2 regions of the Paraburkholderia sp. GAS334 genome follow, and region 1 is predicted to be linked to the other one. Evidence: predicted binding sites of a transcription regulator. Region 1 holds the regulator's gene; the other holds the start of a gene.
The links. Region 1 encodes FliA, which starts transcription of late flagellar genes. Its sites were predicted from a motif close to CTAAAGTTTNNNNNNNNNNNGCCGNTA; they were not measured.
Positions count from the first base shown of each region.

Region 2: P3T21_RS15725 (DUF4088 family protein) is a predicted target of FliA. The motif match lies at 4,179-4,205, and genes of this name have one in related genera.

Region 1 covers NZ_JBNDMO010000013.1:126,875-138,807, reverse strand. Annotated here, with positions in the region: gene P3T21_RS23315 (PIG-L deacetylase family protein) at 1-519, shown strand, start outside; gene P3T21_RS23310 (class I SAM-dependent methyltransferase) at 532-1,788, shown strand; gene P3T21_RS23305 (class I SAM-dependent methyltransferase) at 1,785-3,806, shown strand; gene flhB (flagellar biosynthesis protein FlhB) at 4,016-5,224, shown strand; gene flhA (flagellar biosynthesis protein FlhA) at 5,221-7,323, shown strand; gene flhF (flagellar biosynthesis protein FlhF) at 7,468-9,546, shown strand; gene P3T21_RS23285 (MinD/ParA family protein) at 9,539-10,408, shown strand; gene P3T21_RS23280 (RNA polymerase sigma factor FliA) at 10,439-11,173, shown strand; gene P3T21_RS23275 (DUF4160 domain-containing protein) at 11,267-11,515, shown strand; gene P3T21_RS23270 (DUF2442 domain-containing protein) at 11,502-11,903, shown strand.
Region 2 covers NZ_JBNDMO010000007.1:223,681-235,613, forward strand. Annotated here, with positions in the region: gene P3T21_RS15695 (lactate utilization protein B) at 1-564, opposite strand, end outside; gene P3T21_RS15700 ((Fe-S)-binding protein) at 561-1,304, opposite strand; gene P3T21_RS15705 (CreA family protein) at 1,486-1,974, shown strand; gene P3T21_RS15710 (AraC family transcriptional regulator) at 2,035-2,862, shown strand; gene P3T21_RS15715 (AzlC family ABC transporter permease) at 3,098-3,769, shown strand; gene P3T21_RS15720 (AzlD domain-containing protein) at 3,766-4,089, shown strand; gene P3T21_RS15725 (DUF4088 family protein) at 4,359-5,117, shown strand; gene P3T21_RS15730 (ATP-dependent helicase) at 5,204-7,408, opposite strand; gene P3T21_RS15735 (RNA-binding S4 domain-containing protein) at 7,616-7,834, shown strand; gene P3T21_RS15740 (MATE family efflux transporter) at 7,952-9,379, shown strand; gene panS (ketopantoate/pantoate/pantothenate transporter PanS) at 9,493-10,452, shown strand; gene P3T21_RS15750 (phospholipase D family protein) at 10,832-11,933, shown strand, end outside.

The DNA of each region.
Region 1 (11,933 bases):
CACGACGCGGCCTCGGAGGCGCAGTCGATCGTCGGCGCAAAGACGCTGACGCTGTTCGATTTTCCGGATAACCGGCTCGACTGCGTCGCATTGCTGGACCTGGTGAAAGTGGTGGAAGAGCTGGTCGAGCGTTATCGGCCGTCGACGGTCTACACGCATTTCGCTGGCGATCTGAACATCGATCACCGGCGCACGCATGAGGCCGTGATGACGGCTTGTCGTCCGCTGCCGGGCCATTGTGTCGACCAGGTGCTGTGTTTCGAGGTGTCGTCGGCGACGGAATGGATGCCCGCGGGTGCGGCAGTGCCGTTCGTACCGAACGTGTTCGTCGGCATCGGACGAACCCTGGATGCAAAGCTGGCTGCGCTGAATGCGTATGCCGGAGAGATGAGGCCGTTCCCGCACGCACGCTCGCTGGAAGCTGTGCGGCACCTGGCCGGATGGCGCGGCGCTTCGGCCGGATTCGCGGCAGCCGAAGCGTTTGTGCTGGCCCGGCAGCGCGTTTCGATTGAATTCTGAATAAGGACAGTGATGAGCAACTCTGAGCAGGATCTGATCGCGTGGAAGACGGACGCGTGGAAAGACCCGGGCATGGTGGCGTGGTATTCGGACCGCATGATGGAGAATACGGGCACCAACCGGCTGAAGAACAAGGTTGAAGTGGCGCTGTGCGAGCACTATGTGAAAGGTGTGGACGTGCTGGATGTCGGCATCGGCACCGGGCGCGCTTCCCTGCCGCTTCTCTCGAAAGGGTTTCGGCTCGCCGGCACCGACAGCTCGCAGGCGATGCTCGACGAGTGTCGCCGGCTCGCGGGCGGTCAGCCGGTCGAACTGGTGCCGGGTGACGTGACGGCGCTACCGTTCGAAAGCGGCCGCTTCGACAGCCTTATTTCGCTGAACGTGATGACGCATTTTCCGCACGTGGAAAACGTGCTGAAAGAGTGGCAGCGTGTGGTGAAACCCGGCGGCCGGCTGATTTTCGACATCTACTCGTTGGACCATCTGAGCTTTTCGCGTGGTCAGAACGTGACGGTGGAATCGCTGATGAAGCAGGACGCCTCGGCGTTCAACATGCACTGGTCGAGCGACGAAGTGGTGGCGTCGGCGAATCGCCTCGGCATGCGAGTCGTTGCACTGGTGCCGTACGGCAGCGTGTTTAGTGGGGAATATCGTCATTGGCATTTTCCCAAGCCATTGCAGTCGACCAACTGGTGGCATCGCCAGCTGTCGTGGATCGGATCCGACGACGCGCTGCTGGATATGACGCTGTTTCTCGAGCAGGAATGGTTTGCGTGTCTGAACAACTTCACGACCGGCCGCTACATGGTCGTGCTGGAAAACGAGCGTGACGACGCGGCCAACCAGCGCTGGCAGGCGAACGACCTGATGTTGACCCGCTATCTCGCCAGCTCGCCGGTAAGGCTCGACGACCTCGCGTCGCGACTCAACCTGCCTGTCGACGTGTGGCGCGAGCGGTTCGACGCGCACCTTGACCGTCTGCGCAATCGCAAGGTCGCGTACTTCCTGCTGACGACGTTCCTTGGCCGCACCGATGCGATCAGCTGGGCCGATCTCGCGCCGCGCAACGGCCCCACGCTCCAGCGCTGGGTCGACGCGGAACAGCTCGATCGACAACTGCAGGGCTTCGTGCAGTCGTGGCATCAGAACCCGGCGCTCGCCAGACTGTGCGAGAGAGATTGCACCGGTCTTGGCGCCGGACTTGAATATCAACTGCAACGAAAGGTCGTGTCCCGGTTCGTGCAGGCAACAGGTGGACGTAGCGAATGAAAAAGACCGCCCTCATTTATTCCCTCTGGGAAAAGAACCTGTCGGTTCTCGAGCATTATCTGCAGGACCGCCCACGCGCGGTGATCGTGCCGGACTATCTGGCGAGCGCTGCGCTGCGCGACATCGTTGAGAAACGCGGTTCGACACTGCATCTACTGCCTACGGACAGCGCATCGGCCCGCACCGGTATGGCGGTCGCGCTCGTAAAGCGGTTCGCCGAAGGCCCCGCGAGTGTCGGTCTTGCGGAAGACCCCGTGTCGCGCGATGTGCTGCGGGACGTTGAAGAAGTGGTCGCCGTCGAACTGCCGGTGATCGAGGGCTGGCTTAATGTGCTGACCGTCCTCTCGCACGACTACGACATCGAAATCACCGTGCTCAACGAAGATGTCATGCGCGACGGCAAGACGCTGGCGTTGTGGTCGCGGGCGCACGAGATTCCAGTGCTGCAGGTGGCGCACGGCACGGGCATGGGCCGCGATTACATCGGCGAGCCGTGCCTCTCGGACCACATGGCGGTCGCCGGCCCGCGCAGTGCGCAGTACTTCGAGGATATCGGCATTCCCGCAGATCACATTCACGTCGTCGGCAATTCGCACTGGGAAATGCTACCGGTGCTGGTGGCCAACCGCGGCGAACTGCGCGCGCAACTCGCCGCGGCCTACAGCCTGCCGCTCGCTGCGCACTGGGTCGTCTGGGGCTCAACGTGGAACGCGCGGCTGAGCGCGCTCGACAACCGCGATGCCGCGACCCAGATGCACGAGGCCTGCAGTGCGCTCGCCGCGCTGCGCAAGTCGGCGACGACGGACGTCGTGCTTGTCTTCAAGGAGCGCGGCAACGGTGCGTCGGGAGATCGGGCAGGCGAGCAGTTCATGCAGATCGCCACGAGTTACGGCGTGGCCGACCACGTTCGCTATTCGGTCGATGAAGCGCGTTACTGGGCCGCAGCCGCTGACGTCGTCGTGTCGTACGAATCGAATTTCGCGATCGAAGCCCTGCTGTCGGACGTACCGGCGATCAACGTCGAGACCGACTTCGGCGCGGTGGCCGGCGGCAGCTTCGGCGCCCGCGACGGTGTGCTGTGCGTCGAGGCCGCGCAAGTGGCGCCGCTCGTTCAGCAACTGATGGGCGATGCGACGTTCCGTGCGGTCACGGCCAGCTTGGCCGCGCGGCGCAAGTCCTGGTATCACGAAGTGACAGCTGTCAGCGCTGCAGCACGAACAGCCGAACTGATCAGCCGCTGTGCTCGCAAGATCGCCAGCACGCAGCGCTACGTGTGGCAGGAATTTCTCGATGTCGAGCACGGCGACGTGGCCGCGGCCTACCACATGGGAGGTCGCGAGGACCTGGTCGCGCTGTACACGAACAACCCGTCTGTTGCGCTCGATATCGGCTGCGCGGGTGGGTCGACGGCCGCGCTGATCAAGCAGCGGTTTCCCCAAAGCCGGGTCTGGGGCGTCGAGGTGAACCGTGCCGCGGCGAACTTCGCCAAAGGCAAGATCGATCGGGTCCTTGTAGGCAAGTTCGAGGACTTCGACCTCGAAGCGGAAGGGATTGCGAAGGGCACGCTGGACGCCGTGCTGCTCGCGGATGTGCTGGAGCACATGTACAACCCGTGGGACGTGATGGTCACGCTGCGGCCCTACATGTCGCCTACCGGGCAGCTCGTGCTAAGCATCCCGAACGTGCGCAACCTGATGCTCATCGACGATCTGAGTAAGGGCAACTGGACGTACTCCGGTGCGGGCCTGCTGGACATCACGCATATCCGCTTCTTCACGCAGAACGAAGTGCTGAGATTCTGCACCGAGACTGGATACCGGGTCGTCACGTTCCGCAACGCCATTGACCGGCGCCTGGAAGGGTTCTGGAACACCCACGCAGCGTCGACGCCGACGTCGATCGAAACCGATCGTCTGACGCTGAAGAACGTCACGCGCGACGAGCTGCTCGAATTGTGCACGTTGCAGTTCTATGTCGTGCTGGAAAAAGATCCGGCGTGGGACAACGCCCGCCGGTAATGCATCGACAGGCTGGGCGGCGGCGTCCTCGCGGGCGCGGCCGCCGTCATGATTCCGGTGCGGCACGGGCGAAAGCCCTGCCGCCGCGTACCCATCCCGCGAAATACCGCCCTTTCCCCGGCCTTATCCGTCGATCGTCGCTCGACTTCTGCAGGAATAATCGCTCTCACTGAAAAAGGGCATGGTGCCCCGATCATCTGGAGAGCGCGTTGGCAGAGGATAGCGACCTCGAAAAAACCGAATCAGCCACTCCCCGGCGCATCGAAAAGGCGCGGGAAGAGGGGCAGGTTGCGCGTTCCCGGGAGCTTTCCACCTTTGCGCTGCTGTCGGCGGGTTTTTTCGGCACGTGGGCGATGTCCGGCTCGATCGGCGAGCGTATGCAGAACATGCTGCGGGCGGCCTTCACTTTCGACCACGCGACCGTTTTCGAAACACGCCGCATGCTGATCAGTGCGGGCGTCGCAGGTCGCGAAGGCCTGTCGGTGCTGTTCCCGATCCTCGCGCTGACGGGCGCCGCCGCATTGCTCTCGCCGCTCGCGCTCGGTGGCTGGCTGATCTCGACGAAATCCTGGGAGCCGAAGTTCAGCCGGCTCAACCCGATCACCGGTCTGGGCCGCATGTTTTCGATCAACGGCCCGATCCAGCTTGGCCTGTCGTTCGCGAAGACGCTGGTGGTCGGCGTCATCGGCGCAACGGCGATCATGAGTCATCGCGACGAAATCCTCGCGCTCGGGATGCAGCCGATGCACGAAGCGTTCGCCAACGCCGTTCATCTGATCGCCGTCTGCTGCGGGATGACCGTGGCCGGCATGGCGCTCGTCGCCGCCCTCGACGTGCCGTATCAGCTCTGGACGTACCACAAGAAGTTGCGCATGACGAAGGACGAAGTGAAACGCGAACACCGCGAAAACGAAGGCGATCCGCACGTGAAGGGCCGCATCCGCCAGCAGCAGCGCGCGATTGCGCGTCGCCGGATGATGTCGGAAGTGCCGAAGGCGGACGTCGTCGTGACCAACCCGACCCACTTCGCCGTCGCGCTGCAGTACACGGATGGCGAGATGCGCGCGCCGAAGGTCGTTGCGAAGGGCGTGAACCTCGTGGCCGCGCGCATCCGCGAGCTGGCCACCGAGAACAACGTGCCGCTGCTCGAAGCGCCGCCGCTCGCGCGGGCGCTGTACCACAACGTCGAACTGAATCGCGAAATTCCGGGCCCGCTGTACGGCGCGGTCGCAGAAGTGCTGGCGTGGGTCTACCAGCTCAAACGTTTCAAGGACGAAGGCGGCGAGGCGCCGGTCGCACCGACCGGGTTCGATGTGCCCGCCGACCTCGACAAGGGCGGCGTCGCGGACGGCGAAGCCGATCAGGAAGCCGCCGACGCGCTCGGCGATGAAAACGAAGGCAAGGGAGCCTCAGCATGAACGCACGCGTAGGGTTCCTTTCGCGACGGCCGGACGCATTGAGCGGCACCAACCTGCGCGCGCTCGCGGGTCCGGTGCTGATCGTCATGATTCTCGGCATGATGATCCTGCCGTTGCCGCCGTTCCTGCTGGATCTGCTGTTCACCTTCAACATCGCGCTTTCGGTGATGGTACTGCTCGTCAGCATGTACACGATGAAGCCGCTCGACTTCGCGGCCTTCCCGAGCGTGCTGCTGTTTTCGACGTTGCTGCGTCTTTCGCTGAACGTGGCGTCCACGCGGGTCGTGCTGCTCGAAGGCCACACCGGCCCGGACGCGGCCGGTCAGGTGATCGAGTCGTTCGGTCACTTCCTTGTGGGCGGCAACTTCGCGGTCGGTATCGTCGTCTTCATTATCCTGATGGTCATCAACTTCATGGTGATCACGAAGGGCGCGGGGCGGATCGCGGAAGTGTCCGCGCGTTTCACGCTCGACGCGATGCCCGGCAAGCAGATGGCGATCGACGCCGACCTGAACGCCGGCCTCATCAACGAAGAACAGGCCCGCAAGCGGCGCTCGGAAATCTCGCAGGAGGCCGAGTTCTACGGCTCGATGGACGGTGCGAGCAAGTTCGTGCGCGGCGATGCGATTGCCGGCCTGCTGATCATGGTGATCAACATCTTCGGCGGCCTGATTGTGGGCGTCGCGCAGCACGGCATGGACTTCGCATCGGCGGGCAAGGTCTACACGCTGCTGACGATCGGCGACGGCCTCGTCGCGCAGATCCCGTCGCTCGTGATCTCGACGGCGGCCGGTGTGATCGTGTCGCGCGTCGCGACCAACGAAGACATCGGCACGCAGCTGACGGGCCAGCTCTTCACGAACCCGCGCGTGCTGGTGATCACCGGCGCGATTCTCGTGCTGATGGGTTTGATCCCGGGCATGCCGCACTTCGCGTTTCTGCTGCTCGGCGGCGGCCTGATCCAGCTTGGCCGCACGATGAAAAAGCGCGCGTCGCAGAGCAAGACGGCCGCCGCGCTCGTGAACGTCGCGCCGGCCGCGCTCACGCCGTCCGAGGCCACCGAAGCCAGCTGGGACGACGTGACGATGATCGACACGCTCGGCCTCGAAGTCGGCTACCGGCTGATTCCGCTCGTCGACAAGAATTCCGACGGCGAACTGCTCAAGCGGATCAAGAGCATCCGCAAGAAGTTCGCTCAGGAAATTGGCTTTTTGCCGCCGGTGATTCACATCCGGGACAACCTCGAATTGAGGCCGAACGGCTACCGGATTGCGCTGAAGGGCGTCGAAGTGGGTGTTGGCGAGGCATATCCGGGCCAGTGGCTCGCGATCAATCCGGGCCAGGTGACGGCCGCGTTGCCGGGCACGCCGACGCAGGATCCCGCTTTCGGGCTGCCGGCCATCTGGATCGATACGAACCTGCGCGAACAGGCGCAGGTGTATGGCTACACGGTGGTCGATTCGAGCACGGTCGTCGCGACGCATCTGAATCACCTGGTCGTCACGCACGCGTCGGAACTGCTCGGCCGTCAGGAAGTGCAGTCGCTGATCGAGCGGATGCAGAAGGACACGCCATCGCTCGTCGACGATCTGGTGCCCAAAATCCTGCCGCTCACGACGCTGCAAAAGGTGCTGCAGAACCTGCTGGAAGAAGGCGTGCCGATCCGCGACCTGCGCACGATTCTCGAATCGCTTGCCGAACACGCGCCAAAGATCACGGATGCGCACGATCTCACCGCGGCAGTGCGTCTCGCGCTGGGTCGCGCGATCACGCAGCAGTGGTTCCCCGGCTCCGGCGACATGCAGGTGATGGGCCTCGACGCCAACCTCGAACGTGTGCTGTCACAGGCGCTTGCGACCGGCGCGAATCCGGGCCTCGAGCCAGGTCTCGCGCATACGCTCCTGACGGAAGTACAGAAGGCGATGACGCGTCAGCAGCATCTGGGCCTCGCGCCGGTGCTGCTCGTGCAGCATTCGCTGCGTGCGATGCTCGCGCGCTTCCTGCGCCGCAGTCTGCCCCAGTTGAAGGTGCTGTCTTACGCGGAAGTGCCCGATACGCGGCATGTGCGTGTCGCGAATGTGATCGGCGCGCAGGGTTGATTCCCCATGCCGCGCACCTAATGCGCGAATTGCCTGCCTTTCCCGGTCTTTATCCACCGATGGCCGCTGGACTTATTTCGCAATAATCGCTCTCAATGGGAAGCGGTATGTTGCCGGTCCGTAAAGCTCATCGGGGAGTCAAGCTTGAACATTCGTAAATTTGTCGGCGCAACGAGTCGTGACGCGCTGCGTCTCGTTCGTGAAGCACTGGGCTCCGATGCAGTCGTGTTGTCGAATCGCACCATTGAAGACGGCACCGTCGAAATCGTCGCGCTCGCCGATAGCGATCTGGCCGCAATTTCGCCTGCGCAGCAGGGTGCCGATGGCGCCGGTTTCGGGCCGACGTTCGGTGGTGGTAACAGTGGTAACGGCAATATCGGCAGTGGACTGAATAGTGGCAATGGAAATACTGGCGCGAGCACGGGCTTCGGCGCAGGTAGCCCGGCAGGCACGAACGCAGGCTTGGGCAGCGGCTTCGGCGCGAACAGCAACGTAACGATGAGCACGGGCTTCGGCGGTGCGCCGGCCGCGCGTTCGGCGGCATCGATGCCGTCGATGTCGGTCAATCCGTACGCCAGCGGCATGCCTGATGTTTTCTCGTCTGTGTTCGGCGCGAGCCCGGAAGCCGGCTCTGGCACGGAGCGCGCGGCAACGGGCAGCACCGAAGCGGAATTGCACGAAACCAGCACGTCGACAGGCAACACGGGCGCCGCAGCATCCAGCCCGCGTACATCCGATGACGCGCGCGTCGAGATCCGTTCCGAAGCGCGGAGCGAAAGCCGTCTGGATGGGCGTGCGGAGGGGCGTTTGCAAGGCCGTCCGGACAACCGGATCGAAGTGCGCTCCGATGCGCCCACCCCGCTGCCCGCCATGACACCGCCGCCGGCTATCGCCGAGACGCCGGCGCGTCAACGCTCGATGGTCGAAACGAATCCCTGGCTGATCGATCATGCCCGCCGTATCGCGGCGCAGGATGTCGTGCACACGGCGAAGCCGGTGATGACACCGGCCGCCGCCATGGCGCGCGGTCTGGGCACGCCGGTCGAAATCCCGGCGACGATCGACGATCCGGCGACGCCCGAATGGGCGCGCGAAGCGGCCGAACTCGCCGCTCGCCGCGCCGCGCAGCGCGTGGCCCCGGCCGTGCAGGCCGACGTCAAGGGCGCGGCGAACCCGCTTGCCGGCTTGCCCGCCAGCGCCGCTGCTGCCGTCACCGAGGGCATCAAGGCGCGCATGGAGCAGATCGTCAACGAGACGGTCATGAACGAACTCGCGTCGATGCGCGGCATGATGGAAGAGCAGTTCACCGGCCTTCTGTGGGCCGACCATCAGCGCCGCAGCCCGACGCACGCAGCACTGACCAAGCACCTGTTCGCCGCGGGTTTCTCCGCGCAACTGGTGAAGATGATGGTCGAGAACCTGCCGCGGGTCGACAGCATGGAAGCCGGCATGGAGTGGGTTCACTCGGTGCTCGGCTCGAACCTGCCGGTGATGGAAAACGAAGACGCGCTGATGGAGCGCGGCGGCGTGTTCGCGCTGATGGGCCCGACGGGCGTCGGCAAGACGACCACGACCGCAAAGCTCGCCGCGCGCTGCGTGATGCGCTTCGGCGCGAGCAAGGTCGCGCTGCTGACGACCGACAGCTACCGGATTGGCGGCCACGAACAGCTGCGCATTTTCGGCAAGATCCTCGGCGTCTCCGTGCATGCCGTGAAAGACGGCGCGGACCTGCAACTCGCGCTCACCGAACTGCGCAACAAGCACATCGTCCTGATCGACACGATCGGCATGAGCCAGCGCGACCGTTCGGTGTCGGACCAGATCGCCATGCTGTGCGGAACGGGCCAGCCGGTGCAGCGTTTGCTGCTGCTGAACGCGACAAGCCACGGCGACACGCTCAATGAAGTCGTCCAGGCGTATCAGAGATCGCCGGATAACCAGGCGCTCGCCGGCTGCATCCTGACCAAGCTCGACGAGGCGACCAACCTCGGCAGCGTGCTGGACACGGTGATCCGCTACAAGCTGCCGGTGCACTACGTGTCGACCGGCCAGAAGGTGCCGGAGAACCTCTACGTCGCCACGAAGAAATTCCTGATCAAGAGTGCGTTCTGCATTCCGCGCGACGGCTCGCCGTTCGTGCCGCACGACGACGATATTCCGGCGCTGCTGTCGGCGCTGTCGGCGCGTTCGACGGCCGATCTGCACGAGGTTCGCTTTGGATAAGTTTGTGCTCGATCAGGCGGAAGGCTTGCGACGTCTGCTCAGCCGGTCCGGTTCGCGCGTGGTGGCGGTAACGGGCGGTTCGCCCGGTGTGGGATGCACGACCACGGTCGTGAACCTCGCGGCCGCGCTGTCCGAACTGGGCAGGGATGTGCTGGTGATCGACGAGCGCTTTGGCAAGAACTCGGTGAACGGGATGCTCGGCGGTGTGCGCGGCGCGGGCAACTTTACGGCGGTCGTGCGCGGCGAGATGGCGCTGACAGAAGCCGTCGGCCGGCACGCGCTTGGGTTTGGCGTGCTGGTCGCATCGCGTGGCAATCGTGAAGGCTGCACGCCGGAACAGCTTGCCGTACTGCTCACAGGACCGGCCGACGTCGTGCTGATCGACGCGGAACTCGATCGCGATGGCGCACTTTCGGCGCTTGCGATGCAGGCGAACGACGTGGTGATCGTCACGCGCATCGACGCGCAGGCGATCACCGACGCGTACGCGTGCATGAAGCGTTTGCATTTCGCGCACGCGATCCCGCAGTTTCGCGTGCTCGTGAATCACGTTCAGAGCGCGGCGGACGCGCGCATCGCGTTCGAGAATCTGGCGGGCGTGGCGGGGCGGTATCTGACGGTTGCGCTGGAAGAAGCCGGTTGCATCACGGCCGATGTGCGGATGGCACGGGCCATGGCGTTGTCGCGGTGTGTCGTCGATGCGTTTCCGTCGACACCGGCTGCGCGCGACTACCGGCATGTCGCTGCCGAACTGCAGTACTGGCCGATGCGGCCAGCGATGTCGTCACGGACGCCCGGTGTGGCCTCCGCGACAGTAACAGCGGCGAAACAGGCCGACCAACCGTCTGCGCAGCACGCCTGAGAGGCGGAGCGCGGAGACAAGGGGAGCACGATGTACAACGCTCAGGGAAAGATCTCCCAGGCCGATGTCCTGGCAAAGTACGCACCGCTGGTGCGGCGCCTTGGCCTGCAGCTCGTCGCCAAGATGCCGGCGAGCGTCGATCTCGACGACCTGATTCAGGCCGGCATGATCGGCCTGCTGGATGCGGCGAGCCGGTACAAGGAAGATCAGGGCGCGCAGTTCGAAACCTACGCGAGCCAACGGATTCGCGGCGCGATGCTCGATGAGCTGCGCAGCAACGACTGGCTCCCGCGCAGCCTGCGCCGCACGTCGCGCGAAGTGGAAACGGCGGTGCACAAGGTCGAACAGAATCTGGGCCGGTCGGCGAGCGAAACTGAGATCGCCGATCACCTGAACATGCCGCTCGACGAATATCAGTCGATGCTGCAGGACCTGCACGGCAGCCAGCTGATCTACTACGAAGACTTCGACCGTTCCGCCGATGACGAGCCGTTCCTCGACCGTTACTGCGTCGACCATTCGGACCCGCTGTCGGCGCTGCTCGACGACAGCCTGCGCTCGGCGCTGGTGGAAGCGATCGACCGGTTGCCCGAACGCGAAAAACTGCTGATGTCGCTGTACTACGAACGCGGACTGAACCTGCGCGAGATCGGCGCGGTGATGGAAGTCAGCGAATCGCGCGTGTGCCAGCTGCATAGCCAGGCGGTTGCGCGGCTGCGGACGCGTCTGCGTGAGATGGCGTGGGCGGCGGCGGAGGCGGGTTGACAGGCTGAACAGATGACGCCTCCCTTGTCGTGACGCAACGTCCCGGAAGCGTCTTCTGGTAGAAAACCCATCGGTTGGGTTTATAATCAACCCATGCCAACAGTTCTCCGCGCGCAGGGTTGTCGTGTTGTTATCTATCCATCGGACCACCGGCCGGCTCACGTTCACGTGATCGGCGCGGATGGCGAAGCGGTTTTCGTGCTCAACTGTCCAGCCGGGCCGCTGTCGCTGCGCGAAGTCGAAGGGCTGACGATCCAGCAGGTGCGCAAGCTCGCCCGTGTGCTGGACCCGGAAATTCGCGCGCTATGCGCGGCCTGGAGAGAGATACATGGAAATCACTAAAGAAGCATTCAAGGAAGCGAAAGCCGCCGGCGAGGCGCGCGGTCCACGTGTCGTCTCGGCGCGCTATCGCCGTTCGAGCGAAAAGCTCGAAATTGAATTTGCCAACGGCGTCACGCTGGCTGTGCCGGTTCGCCTGATCCAGGGGCTGGACGGCGCGTGCGCAGCGGATCTGTCGAAGATTGAAATTACGCCGCTCGGCACGGGGCTGCACTGGCCGCGACTCGATGTGGATGTCTATGCGCGCGCCTTGTTCGAAGGTGTGTACGGCTCGCAGAACTGGATGCGGGATGCGGCCCGGCGTGCCGGTTCGAGCACGTCAGAGGCAAAAGCCGCGGCGGCCCGGGAGAACGGCAGGAAAGGCGGGCGCCCGCGTAAGGCTGCTGCATAACGTCTTGCGTGGCCGGCGTGCAGCCGCCCG
Region 2 (11,933 bases), on a different contig from region 1:
GTTCATGCGCTGGCTTTCGGCGAGATAGTGAATGTCGCTGTTCTCCGGATCGGTGCCGATCGTGCGGCCGAACAGTTCGGCCACGTCGCCGCGCAGCTTGTGCACCGCCGGCACCACCATGTGGCTCGGATCCTGATGATCGAGCTGCTGGATGCGCTCGCCGAGGTCGGTCTCCATCACCGTGATGCCGCGCGGCTCCAGATAGTCACGCATCGCGCACTCGTCGGTGAGCATCGACTTGCTTTTGACGAGCGCCGTCATGCCGCGTTCGGACATGATCCGGTAGACGATCTCGTTGTGCTCTTCCGCCGTCGCCGCCCAGTGGACCACGACACCGTTGGCTTCAGCCGCGCTGGCGAACTGTTCGAGATACGCCGAAAGATGCGAAAGCGTGTGCTCCTTGATGCCCGACGCCAGTTCGCGCATCGTTTCCCATTCGGCGATGCCGTGCGCCTGCACGTCGCGCTTCTGGCGCAAATCCCACAGGCGCCTGTCGTGAAACGCGACGTGCTCTGACTTCGCGATGAAGTCGCCGGCCGCCTTCGCATGATCGATCCGCTTCATTCGCGCGCTCCGTTCAGCACCTGCGCGATATGGATGAAGCGGGCGTCCGCCTTCATCCGTTCGGCGCAGCCCTGTTGATGCATCAGACACGACATGTCGCCCGAGACGATGTATTGCGCGCCCGCGTTCAGGTGATCGCGGACCTTGTCCTGGCCCATGCGAACCGAGACAGGCTCTTCGGTCACCGAGAACGTGCCGCCGAAGCCGCAGCATTCGTCGGGCCGCGTGAGGCTGACGAACTCGACGCCTTTCACGCCCTGCAACAGCGTGCGCGGCTTCGAAGACGGCACGCCGGCGATCTCGGAGACAGATCCTTCCCGCAGATGCCGCAACGCGCTGCAACTATTGTGCAGCCCGACGCGGTGCGGAAACTCGGCCCACGGAAACTCCCGCGCGCCGACCACGTCATGCAGGAATTCGACGAGTTCGTAAGCGTTTGCGCGGACTTTGGTGACTTCATCGGTCTGCCCGATCGCCGTGAGGTGTTCCCGCACGTGATGAATACAGCTCGCCGACGGCCCGACGATGTAGTCATAGCCCGCGAAGTTGCGCGCGAACACGCGCTCGGCGCCGGCCGCCTCGATCTGCGCGCCGCTGTTGGCCATCGGCTGGCCGCAGCAGGTCTGCTCCTGCGGATAATCGACCTCGATGCCAAAACGCTCGAGCAGTTCGAGCGTCGCGATGCCGACTTCCGGATAGAACGCATCGATGAAACAGGGAATGAAAAGCGCGACTTTCATGGGGAAACCAGAGGAGTTGAACAAGACGCTGCCATGCGGCGACAACGCAGAATCCGGCCACCTGTCGAAATTGGTAAAGTTGGTCTGACCACGAAATATAAAAGGGACGCAAACAACTGTCAAACCTCGTCCGCGCGCCCGGTCGACGGTATACGATGACGGTTTTTTCCGCGGGATTGTAATGAAACATACTTTGTTGCGGGCGTCGCTCGTGGCCGCATCGGCAGCATCGGTGGCCTGCGTCATACCGCTCGCCCACGGCGAGGAAATTGGCAGCGTCAATACCAACTTCCATCTGACGGGCTCCGATCGCGTGGTCGTCGAGGCCTATGACGATCCCGATGTCGCCGGCGTCACCTGCTATGTGTCGCGGGCACGCACCGGCGGAATCAAGGGCACGCTCGGTATCGCGGAAGATCCGACCGAGGCGTCGATCGCCTGCCGGCAGGTCGGTGCGATCCACTTCAACGGACCGGTCAAACAGCAGTCGGACGTGTTTTCCGAACGCATGTCGCTGATCTTCAAGACGCTGCACGTGGTGCGGGTGGTCGATCCGAAGCGCAATACGCTGGTTTATCTGACGTATAGCGACCGCGTGGCAACCGGCAGCCCGAAAAACAGCGTAACCGCCGTGCCGATGCCAGTGGGCACGGCGATTCCGGTGAAGTAACGAGGCGGCCCATCGAAGCCGCGCTCGCGCTAGACTGACGGGTCCAGCCGGACTTTGCCCATGACTTCCACCCGTTTCCGCGATTGCCCCCGCTACTGGCGCACGCCGCTCATCCCCGGCGCGGAGATGCTCACGGCCGAGTATTACGACCAGGCGTTCACGCCCCACTGGCACGATGCGTACGCGATTCCCGTCATCGAAGCGGGCGCGGAAGCCTATCGCTATCGCGGGTCGAACTACGTCGCCGAAGCCGGCAGCGTGCCGGTCATCAACCCCGGCGAGCTGCACACCGGTTCCCGGGCGGTCGATGCGGGCTGGCGCTATCGCGTGATGTACGCGCCGGTCGACTTCCTCCAGCAGATCGCCGACGAGCTCGCCGGAAGGCCACAGCCCCTGCCGTGGTTCGATCCGGCCGTCATTCGCGACCCGGACCTTGCGCACAGGCTGCGGCTCGCTCACCAGCTGATGGAAGCCGGCGCCGATCTGCTCGCCGCCGAAACCGCGATGATCGACGCGCTTTCGACCCTGCTCGTTCGCTACGGTCGCACGCAGCCTGAAATACAAAGGATCGCAGCGGGTGATCCGCGTGTCGCGATCATGCAGGCCCAGCTGAGCGGGGATCTCGCGGTGCCGGTGCAGTTATCCGATCTGGCCGGCGCCGTCGGGTTGTCGCCGTTTCACGCCGCACGGCTTTTCGCACAGGCGACCGGCATGCCGCCGCACGCGTGGCGCAACCAGATCCGGCTGCAGCGCGCGTTGGGGCCACTGCGCGCGGGCGCTTTGGTGGCCGATGTCGCCGCCGCCAGCGGTTTCGCCGACCAGAGCCATTTCACGCGCCACTTTCGCCGCATGTTCGGTGTGCCGCCGGGGCGCTGGCAGTCGGCGTAATCTTCGGACGTGACCTGACGTGCAATGCCTCGTTGCGGGTTACGCGAACCGAAGCCGACGCGACGCAAATGCAGCGCAAACACTGGGCAGACAAACGTCACCCCGACGCCCATAGCAAGAACGTACAAGCCGCTTCCACGCGGGACAGCTACGCTCCTTCTTCAAAGGAGGAGCGAGATTGAGCCAGTCCAGCCGTTTCAGTGAATTCGTCGCAGGGGCCCGCGACACGATCCCGATGATGGTCGGCGCCGCGCCATTCGGCGTCATTTTCGGCACACTCGTGACATCGGGGCCGCTGCACCTGTGGCATGGCCAGCTGATGTCGCTTGCCGTGTTCGCCGGGTCCGCGCAGTTCATCGCCGTCGGCCTGATGGCGGGCAATGCCAGTTTCATCGTGCTGTGGGCGACGACGTTCGTCGTGAACCTGCGGCACGTGCTGTACAGCGCGACACTCGCGCCCTACGTCGCCCATCTGCCGATGCGCTGGCGCGTCGTCCTCGGTGGCCTTCTCACCGACGAAGTGTTTGCCGTCGCGTGGACGCACTATCGGCGTCACGCGCCCGGCGAGGTCGGCCCGTGGCATTTTCTCGGCTCGGGCGTTTCAATGTACGTCAACTGGCAGATCTGGACGCTCGCCGGCCTGCTGTTCGGCGCGGCCTTTCCCGGCCTGCAGTCCCTCGGACTCGATTTCGCGATGGTCGCGACGTTCATCGCGATCGTCGTGCCGCAGCTCGTCGCGTTCCGCTACATCGCCGCGGCTGCGACCGCCGGCGCGCTCGCCTTTTTCTGGCAGGGCTGGCCGTACAAGCTCGGCCTGCTCGGCGCGGTGATCGCGGGCGTTGCAATCGGTGTGGCGCTGTCGCGGACGGACGTGCAGCGTCAGCGCACCGCGGAGGTGTCGCAATGAATTACGTCCTGATCATTCTGGGGATGGCGCTGATCACCTGGCTGATCCGCACTACGGTTTTCATCGTCGGCGACCGGCTGGTGTTTCCGCCGCTCGTGCGCACCGCGCTCGGCTTTGTGCCGGTCACCGTGCTGACGGCCATCATCGTGCCGATGGCCGTGTCGCCGCACGGCGGCGACGCCGAGCTTACGTGGCGCAATCCGCAGCTGGTCGGCGCGCTCGCCGCCGTGCTGGTGAGCGCGCTGACGCGCCGGCCGCTACTGACAATCGCCGTTGGTCTTGCGGTGTTCTTCCTGTGGCAAGGCGTGGTGCTCAAATAGCCTGTTCCTGCCCTTCCGGCCACCTGGCTGCCGGCGTTCCCAACCGGTAGCCGGTGACGGTCCAGCCAGGGTCCCCTCCAGAAATCCCGCTCAAGTTTCGGCGTCACCCGCCGATAAACAGTCGACGTCCCCTTGTCGGGCTGGCGCAATTGCCGGTCTCGCCAGAAAACAGGGACTAGCCGCGCAATGCGTCTGGCGGGCCGCTCACCGCGGGCCGCCGGCGACGCCAGACAGACGCAACGCGGGACGACCAATCGGGACAGGAAGATATGGGTCACATCACCCTCTCACTGAAAGACGAGACCGTTGCGTCATTGCGCAAGGATTTCGAGGCGTTTCTGCGGGTATCGCTGAAGCTCGATCCGCAGTTCGCAACGCCTTCGTTCGAAGATTTTCTGCGCGCGAAGCTGCTGGACAACATGGTCCCGCTGACGGAGCACGCCGTGCAGCGCATGTTGCAGGGCGGCCAGTACGCGTGGGCGAAGCGCACGCTCGACAAGGAATTCCCGGACGTGGTCGCGATCCTGATGCGTCAGGCGAACGAATTCGGCTTCGGCTTCGCGGCGCGTTCCGAGTGGACGCCCGAAGAGCTCGTGAAACAGTGCCGCGACTGGGCCACGGCGATTGTCAATGAGGCGCAGGGCGACCCGTCGCTGATCGATCCGCTCGCGGCGCAGATCAAGTCGGCGGCGCAGGATATTCAGGCGCTCGAAGAAGTGATGCAGACACCGGCATGGCGGCTCGCGGAGTCGCTGCGCCAGCGCGTGTACGAAGCGAAGATCGGCTGTGAGACGAGCGTCGGCAGCATGGCGCGAGAAAAGCTGGGCGAGCTGCGCGGACTGCTGCGGCTTGGCATTTCGCACGGTTCGTTCCAGAAGCAGGAAGCGCAGCAGATCATGGAATACCTGCGGCTCTTGAAGCCTGAGATTTTCATCGAAGAACCGTACGACGTGTTCACGCGGCTCGCCGCGTGGCTGCGCAATTTCTTCACGCCGCCGCCGCGCCCGCAACAGCGGGAATCGCGGTAACGCACGGCGGCTGGCTGCAGGTGCGCCTTTGCGGTGCACCTTTGCTGCTCACCTTTAAGGCGCGCCTGCAGCAGTCAATCCCTCGCTCAATCCCACATCTTTCTCAGCTTCGCGGCGATCTCGATCTTCGCGTGCGCGGCCGCCGCGAGCCCCGCGGCCGTCGGCGCCGTGGGCACAGGCACATACGGCCAGGCGTGTGCGTCGAACAACGGCAGCAGATGCGCCGGAATGAAGCGCGTGCGTTGCGCCCAAACATGGCGGTCGCCCAGCTGCGTCTGGTTGTGTACGTAGAAGCGCTGCGGCACGGCGATATGCAGGTCTTCCTTCGCACGCGTCATCGCGACATAGAGCAGACGCCGCTCCTCGTCGAGTTCCGCGTCGTTGCCGGCAGCGAGATCGGACGGAATGCAGCCATCGACGCCATTCAGCACGAACACGTTGCGCCACTCCTGTCCTTTCGCCGAATGGATCGTCGACAGGATCAGATAATCCTCGTCGATCAGCGGCACGCCGGATTCGTCGCTGGTCGCGTCGGGCGGATCGAGCGTCAGTTCGGTCAGGAAACGCTCGCGTGACGGATAGGTGCCCGCGATGCTTTCCATCTGCAGCAGGTCGCCCTGGCGAATCGCGGCGTCTTCGTGGTTACGCTCGAGATGTGGCTCGTACCAGCGGCGGACCTGTTCGAACTCCGCCGGCCACGACGACTGCCGGCCGCATATCTTCGACATCAGTTCGACGAACGGATGCCAGTCCTCCACTGCGCGGGCCGGCGGCGCGAACGACGCCAGCGCGCCGACTGTGTGATGCGCGCTGCCGCATGCATCTGTGTGAGTGTCCGGGATAGCGCCCGCACTGGTGCGTTCGGCGACCTGATCGAGCACCCGCGCGGCCGTCGCCGGGCCGACGCCGGGCATCAACTGCACCACGCGAAAACCCGCGACCCGATCGCGCGGATTCTCCGCCCATCGCAGCACCGCGAGCACGTCCTTCACATGAACCGAATCGAGAAACTTGAGGCCGCCGAATTTGACGAACGGGATGTTGCGCCGGGTCAGTTCGATCTCGAGCGCCGCGCTATGGTGCGACGCCCGAAACAGCACGGCCTGCGACTTCAGCTTCATGCCGTCTTCACGCGCTTCCAGCACCTTCTCGACCACATAACGCGCCTGATCGGCTTCATCGGCAACGGTGACAAGACGCGGCCGCTGTGCCGAAGCGCGATCGGTCCACAGGTTCTTCGTGAAGCGCTCCGCCGCGAGGTCGATCACCGCGTTCGACGCAGCGAGAATCGGCTGCGTTGAACGATAGTTGCGTTCGAGCGTGACCTGCTTTGCGGGCGGATCGAAGTGCGCCGGGAAATCCAGGATGTTGCGCACCGTCGCGCCGCGAAACGAATAGATCGACTGCGCGTCGTCACCGACCACTGTGAGTCCGCGACCGTCCGGCTTGATCCCGAGCAGGATGGACGCCTGCAGGCGGTTGGTGTCCTGATACTCGTCGACCAGCACGTGATCGAAGCGGCCCGACATGTCGGCGGCGATCGACGGTTCTGCGGCCATATGCGACCAGTAGAGCAGCAGGTCGTCGTAGTCGAGCACGCTTTGCGCCTGCTTGGCGGCCACATACGCGGCGAACAGCATGCGCAGGTCGGCTTCCCATTCGCGGCACCAGGGGAACGCGGTGTTCAGCACGTCGGCCAGTGAGGCGCCGGTGTTCACGACACGTGAATAGATCGAGAAACAGGTGTTCTTCGACGGAAACCGTTTCTCCTTCGCCGACAAGCCGAGTTCGTGGCGTACGAGGTTCATCAGATCGGCCGAGTCTTCGCGATCATTGATCGTGAACGTGGGCGACAGACCGATGAGATCGGCATATTCGCGCAGCAGGCGCGCGCCGACGCTGTGAAACGTACCCGACCACGTCAGACCCTGCGCGAGCGCTGCCCGCGCGCCGAGCGCCGCGCCCGCGATGCGTGTGACGCGCCGGGTCATGTCCTGCGCAGCACGACGCGAAAACGTCAGCAGCAGGATGCGACGCGGATCGGCGCCCTTCACGACCAGATGTGCGACGCGATGCGCCAGTGTGTTCGTCTTGCCGGATCCTGCCCCGGCGATCACCAGAAGCGCGCCAGGCGTGTGCCCGGGATTGTCCGCCCCGAATTCGACGGCCTCGCGCTGCGCTTCGTTGAGCTGCGCGAGATAAGCGGCGGCATCGGATGGCGGGAAATCGGCGACAGAAAGCACAGGGGTCAGCAACGCGAAGTGACAGGGCGACGCATACTGTATATCCATACAACCTGCGCCGACAAGCGCCCTTTTTTCGGTGCGCCGGACGTTGCACTTTGCTGCTTCCAGCGAGCCGACCGATGGCGATCGAGGGACAAATAAAACGGTCCGGAACGTTCATGCGTCGTCGTGCAGGCACGCGGGGTGCGCGCATCGCACTTCTGGCTTATGATTCGAGCCCCTCCCTTCTGTCGTTTCTGACCGGCGCGCGCCATGCCCAACCTCGATTTCACGCTGACCGGCGATTACGTCGAACTCCACAACCTGCTGAAGATCACCGGCCTCGCAGACAGCGGCGGTTCGGCGAAGCTGATCGTCGCGTCGGGTGCGGTAACGGTCGATGGCCAGGTCGAAACGCGCAAGACCTGCAAGATCCGTGCGGGCCAGGTCGTCCTGCTGGGCGATACGCGAATCGCCGTCCATGAAGGCTAGCGAAAGAAACCGCACCAGAAATGTGCTTCTTGATCGACAGCGGCACCGCGACACAATAAGCTGTCTCTTTTAGAAGAAAACGGCGCGGACCCCGGTTCCGCGCGCCGTTCCTCGCTCATGACCCAACCTGGTTTTTCCCGCGTCGCCACGGCGGCGCCCTCGCTGTCGCGCCATGCCGCCGACACCGCCCGTCTCGCTGCCCCGCTTGCCATTGCACAGCTTTCGCAGATGGCGATGGCCGTCACCGATACCGTCCTGCTCGGCTCGCTCGGCCCGGACGCACTCGCGGCCGGTGGCCTTGGCGCCAACCTGTTCTTCGTCGTCGTGACGCTGCTGCAGGGCGTGTTGACGTCCGTCAGCGTGAGCGTTGCGCATGCGCGCGGCGCGCAGGCGGAAGACCGCGTACCGCATATCTACTGGACAGGCCTTCTGCTCTCGATCCTGCTCGCGGCCCCGGCGTTCGCACTGCTGTCACTTGCGACGCCGATCCTGCTCGCGTTCGGCGAACCGGCCGTGCTCGCGCACAACGTCGGCGAATACGCGGCGATGCTGCGCTGGGGCGCGCCTGCCAGCCTGATCGGGATCGGCTTGATGCGCTCGTTTCTGCCGGCTATCGGGGCGGCGAAGCGGCTCCTCTGGGTGTCGATCGGTGGCGTCTTCGTGAACGCTTTCCTGAACTACGGCCTGATTCATGGCGCGTACGGTCTACCGCGACTCGGATTCCTCGGCTCGGCCGCTGCGACGACCATCACTGTCTGGCTGACCGCACTCACCCTGTTGGCGCTGCTGCATCTGCGCCCGCGCTACAGGCATTTCGTCACGGCGACGCGACCCGAAATGCCGCTGATGGGCGAGCTGTTCGGCATCGGCTGGCCGGTGGCGATCACATACGGCGTCGAGTCGACGCTTTTCCTCGCGACCGGCCTGATGGTCGGCCTGCTCGGCGAATCGCAGCTCGCCGCGCACCAGATCGCACTCAACGTGGCCTCGGTGGCTTTCATGGTGCCGCTCGCGATCGGCCAGGCGGCGAATGTGCGCGTCGGGTACTGGTCCGGCGCCGGGCAACCGCTTGCCGCGCGACATGCCGGGTTCGTTGCGCTCGCGCTCGGCGTCGGCTTCATGGTGCTGTCGGGCCTTGTGTTGATCATTGCGCCACATGCGATCGTGGGCCTGTATCTGCACCTCGACGACCCGGCGAATGCATCGACCGTTTCGCTTGCCGCTTCCCTGCTCCGCGTAGCGGCCATCTTCCAGATCGTCGACGGCATGCAGACGGTCGGCTCCGGCTGCCTGCGCGGTCTGAAAGACACCCGTGTGCCAATGATCGTCGCTGCCTTCGGCTACTGGGGCATCGGCTTTCCGACCGGCTACACGCTGGCGTTTCACTTCGGTCTGGGCGCGCGCGGCCTGTGGTGGGGCCTCGCCGCCGGCCTCGCCAGCGTGGCGCTGCTGATGACGCTCCGTTTTCACCGGATGAGCCTCCGGCGCGTGCCCGCTGCCATCCCGGCCGCTGATCCGGCGACCGACCCAGGACTTACCCGGTAAACGCTGAATACGTAGCCGGGAACGGCTGTCTGACTGGAAGCTGACCAGTAAAATAAGCGTCCGCTACATAGCGGCGCTGCTTTTACCGTCAATCCAGGCAAACAGGACCTTTCATGCTCGCCCGCGTTACCCGTCTTTTCCCTCTGTGGGCCGTGCTCGTTTCACTTGCGGCGTACTTTTCGCCGACGTCCGTCACGGGCATCGCCCCGCACGTCACGACCCTGCTCACGATCATCATGCTGGCCATGGGTGTCACGCTTTCTGCTGCCGATTTCCAGCGCGTCTTTACGCGGCCGGCTCCGGTTGTTGCCGGCATCGTGCTGCACTACCTCGTGATGCCGCTTGCCGCGTGGGTGATCGCGAAGGCGCTGCGCATGCCGCCCGATCTCACCGCCGGAATGGTGCTCGTCGGCAGTGTGGCAAGCGGCACAGCGTCAAACGTCATGATCTATCTGGCGCGTGGCGACGTCGCGCTGTCCGTCACGATCAGCGCACTGTCGACGCTCGTCGGCGTGTTCGCGACGCCGTTGCTCACGCGTCTTTACGTCGACGCTTCGATTGCCGTCGACGTACACGGCATGCTGATGAGCATCCTGCAGATCGTCGCGCTGCCGATCGTCGTTGGCCTGATCGTCAATCATCTGTTCGGTCGCGTCGTGCGCAGGATCGAGCCGGTGCTGCCGCTGGTTTCGATGGTCGCAATCCTGCTGATCATCGCGGCGGTGGTGGGCGGCACGCAGAAGAGCATTGCATCGGTCGGCCTCGTGGTGATGCTCGGCGTTGTGCTGCATAACGGCATCGGCCTGCTCGGCGGCTACTGGGGCGGCCGTCTGCTCGGTTTCGACGAAGCCGTCTGCCGCACACTTGCAATCGAAGTCGGCATGCAGAACTCGGGCCTCGCCGCGACGCTCGGCAAGCTGTACTTCACGCCGATCGCCGCGCTCCCGGGCGCGCTGTTCTCGGTGTGGCACAACCTGTCGGGTTCGCTGCTCGCGGGCTACTGGGCCGGCCGCCCGGCAAAAGGCTCGACGCATCCCGACGGCGCTCCCGCGCTGACGCCCGAACGCAGTTGAGCCACCTCGTCACCCGGGTCGATACCCGCTTCGTTATTCGCTTCGCGCGGCCATCGTCCCGATGACCGCGCACACGCGGCGGCTCACCCTCTCCCGAGCGCCCGCCGCGTGTTTGCCCAACCCTCGCCCTGCCCTCCGCCACTCGCTATGGCGCATCCGTCACCGTGCCGCCGCGCCAGCCAGCCGAACGCTTCCACGCATTCTGAAGTGGCCCGCTCGTGCAATCAATATGCCGAATGGCCGAGTCGGCCTGCGTGCCGGATTCCACTTAGAATGCTTTCCAGGCCGCGTGAATTGTTCGCGGTATGCCGCTTGCTATCGGTGGCAGTCGATTCAACGGGAGAAAGCGAAGGTGCCGGCATCCAACAGCAAAAACAATCTGGTTTGGCTCCATCTGCATGGCACCAGGACTGCGGGCATCCGCTTCGCTTTCGCGTGCGCGGTCGTGGCGCTTGTCAGCGGTTGCGCAACGCGCCCACCGGCTACCGATGTTCACCGCGACATTACGCATGCCCTGCCGGCGTCGGAACCCACCGCGCTCGGCGCGGCGTTGGCGCCGCTCGAGCGCGCCCACCCTGATGAGTCCGGCTTCCGCGTGCTGGCGAACGGCACCGACGCGTTGCAGATGCGTATCGCGCTCACCCGCGCCGCGACGAAAACGCTCGACATGCAGTACTACACCGCCAATGAGGACACCACCGGCAAGCTGCTTCTCGCGGCCGCGCTGTATGCGGCCGACAAGGGCGTACGGGTGCGCATGCTGGTCGACGACCTGAACTTCAAGGACATCGATCGCGTGATGGCGGCGCTCAACTCGCACGACAACATCGAAGTCCGTGTCTTCAACCCGTTCGGTTCCGCTCAGGAAAGCCTGTTCCAGCGCACGAGCAACGTATTCACACAGCTCGGCCACTTCACGCGGCGCATGCATAACAAGGCGATGATCGCGGACAACCAGCTGGCAATTGTCGGCGGCCGCAATCTTGGCGACGAATACTTCAGTGCGAGCGAAACGCTGCAGTTTCGCGACATCGACGTGCTGGCTGCAGGCCCGGTCACAGCCGACATTTCGGCAAGCTTTGACGAATACTGGAACAGCAGCGCGTCGTACCCGCTACGCGTGCTCAACAAGCAGCGGTTCGACGCTGGTGAACTCGACACAATGCGCGACGAACTGCGCGCGCATTGGCGCACCAACGCCGACCCGTACAACGCGAAGCCGCTGAATGCGACGCCGCTTGCATCGCAGATTACACATGGCGATCTCGGACTCACGTGGGCGCACGCCGAATTCAAGGCCGACACGCCGGACAAGATCACGCATCCTTCGCCGAACTACAAAAGTCCGCCGCTGGAACGCGTGATTGCGCTCGCGAACGCGGCGCAAAAGGAAGTGCTGATCACATCACCCTACTTCGTGCCTCACGACGTGGGTGTCACGACGCTCGGTGCAATGACGCGGCGCGGGGTGCGCGTCGCCG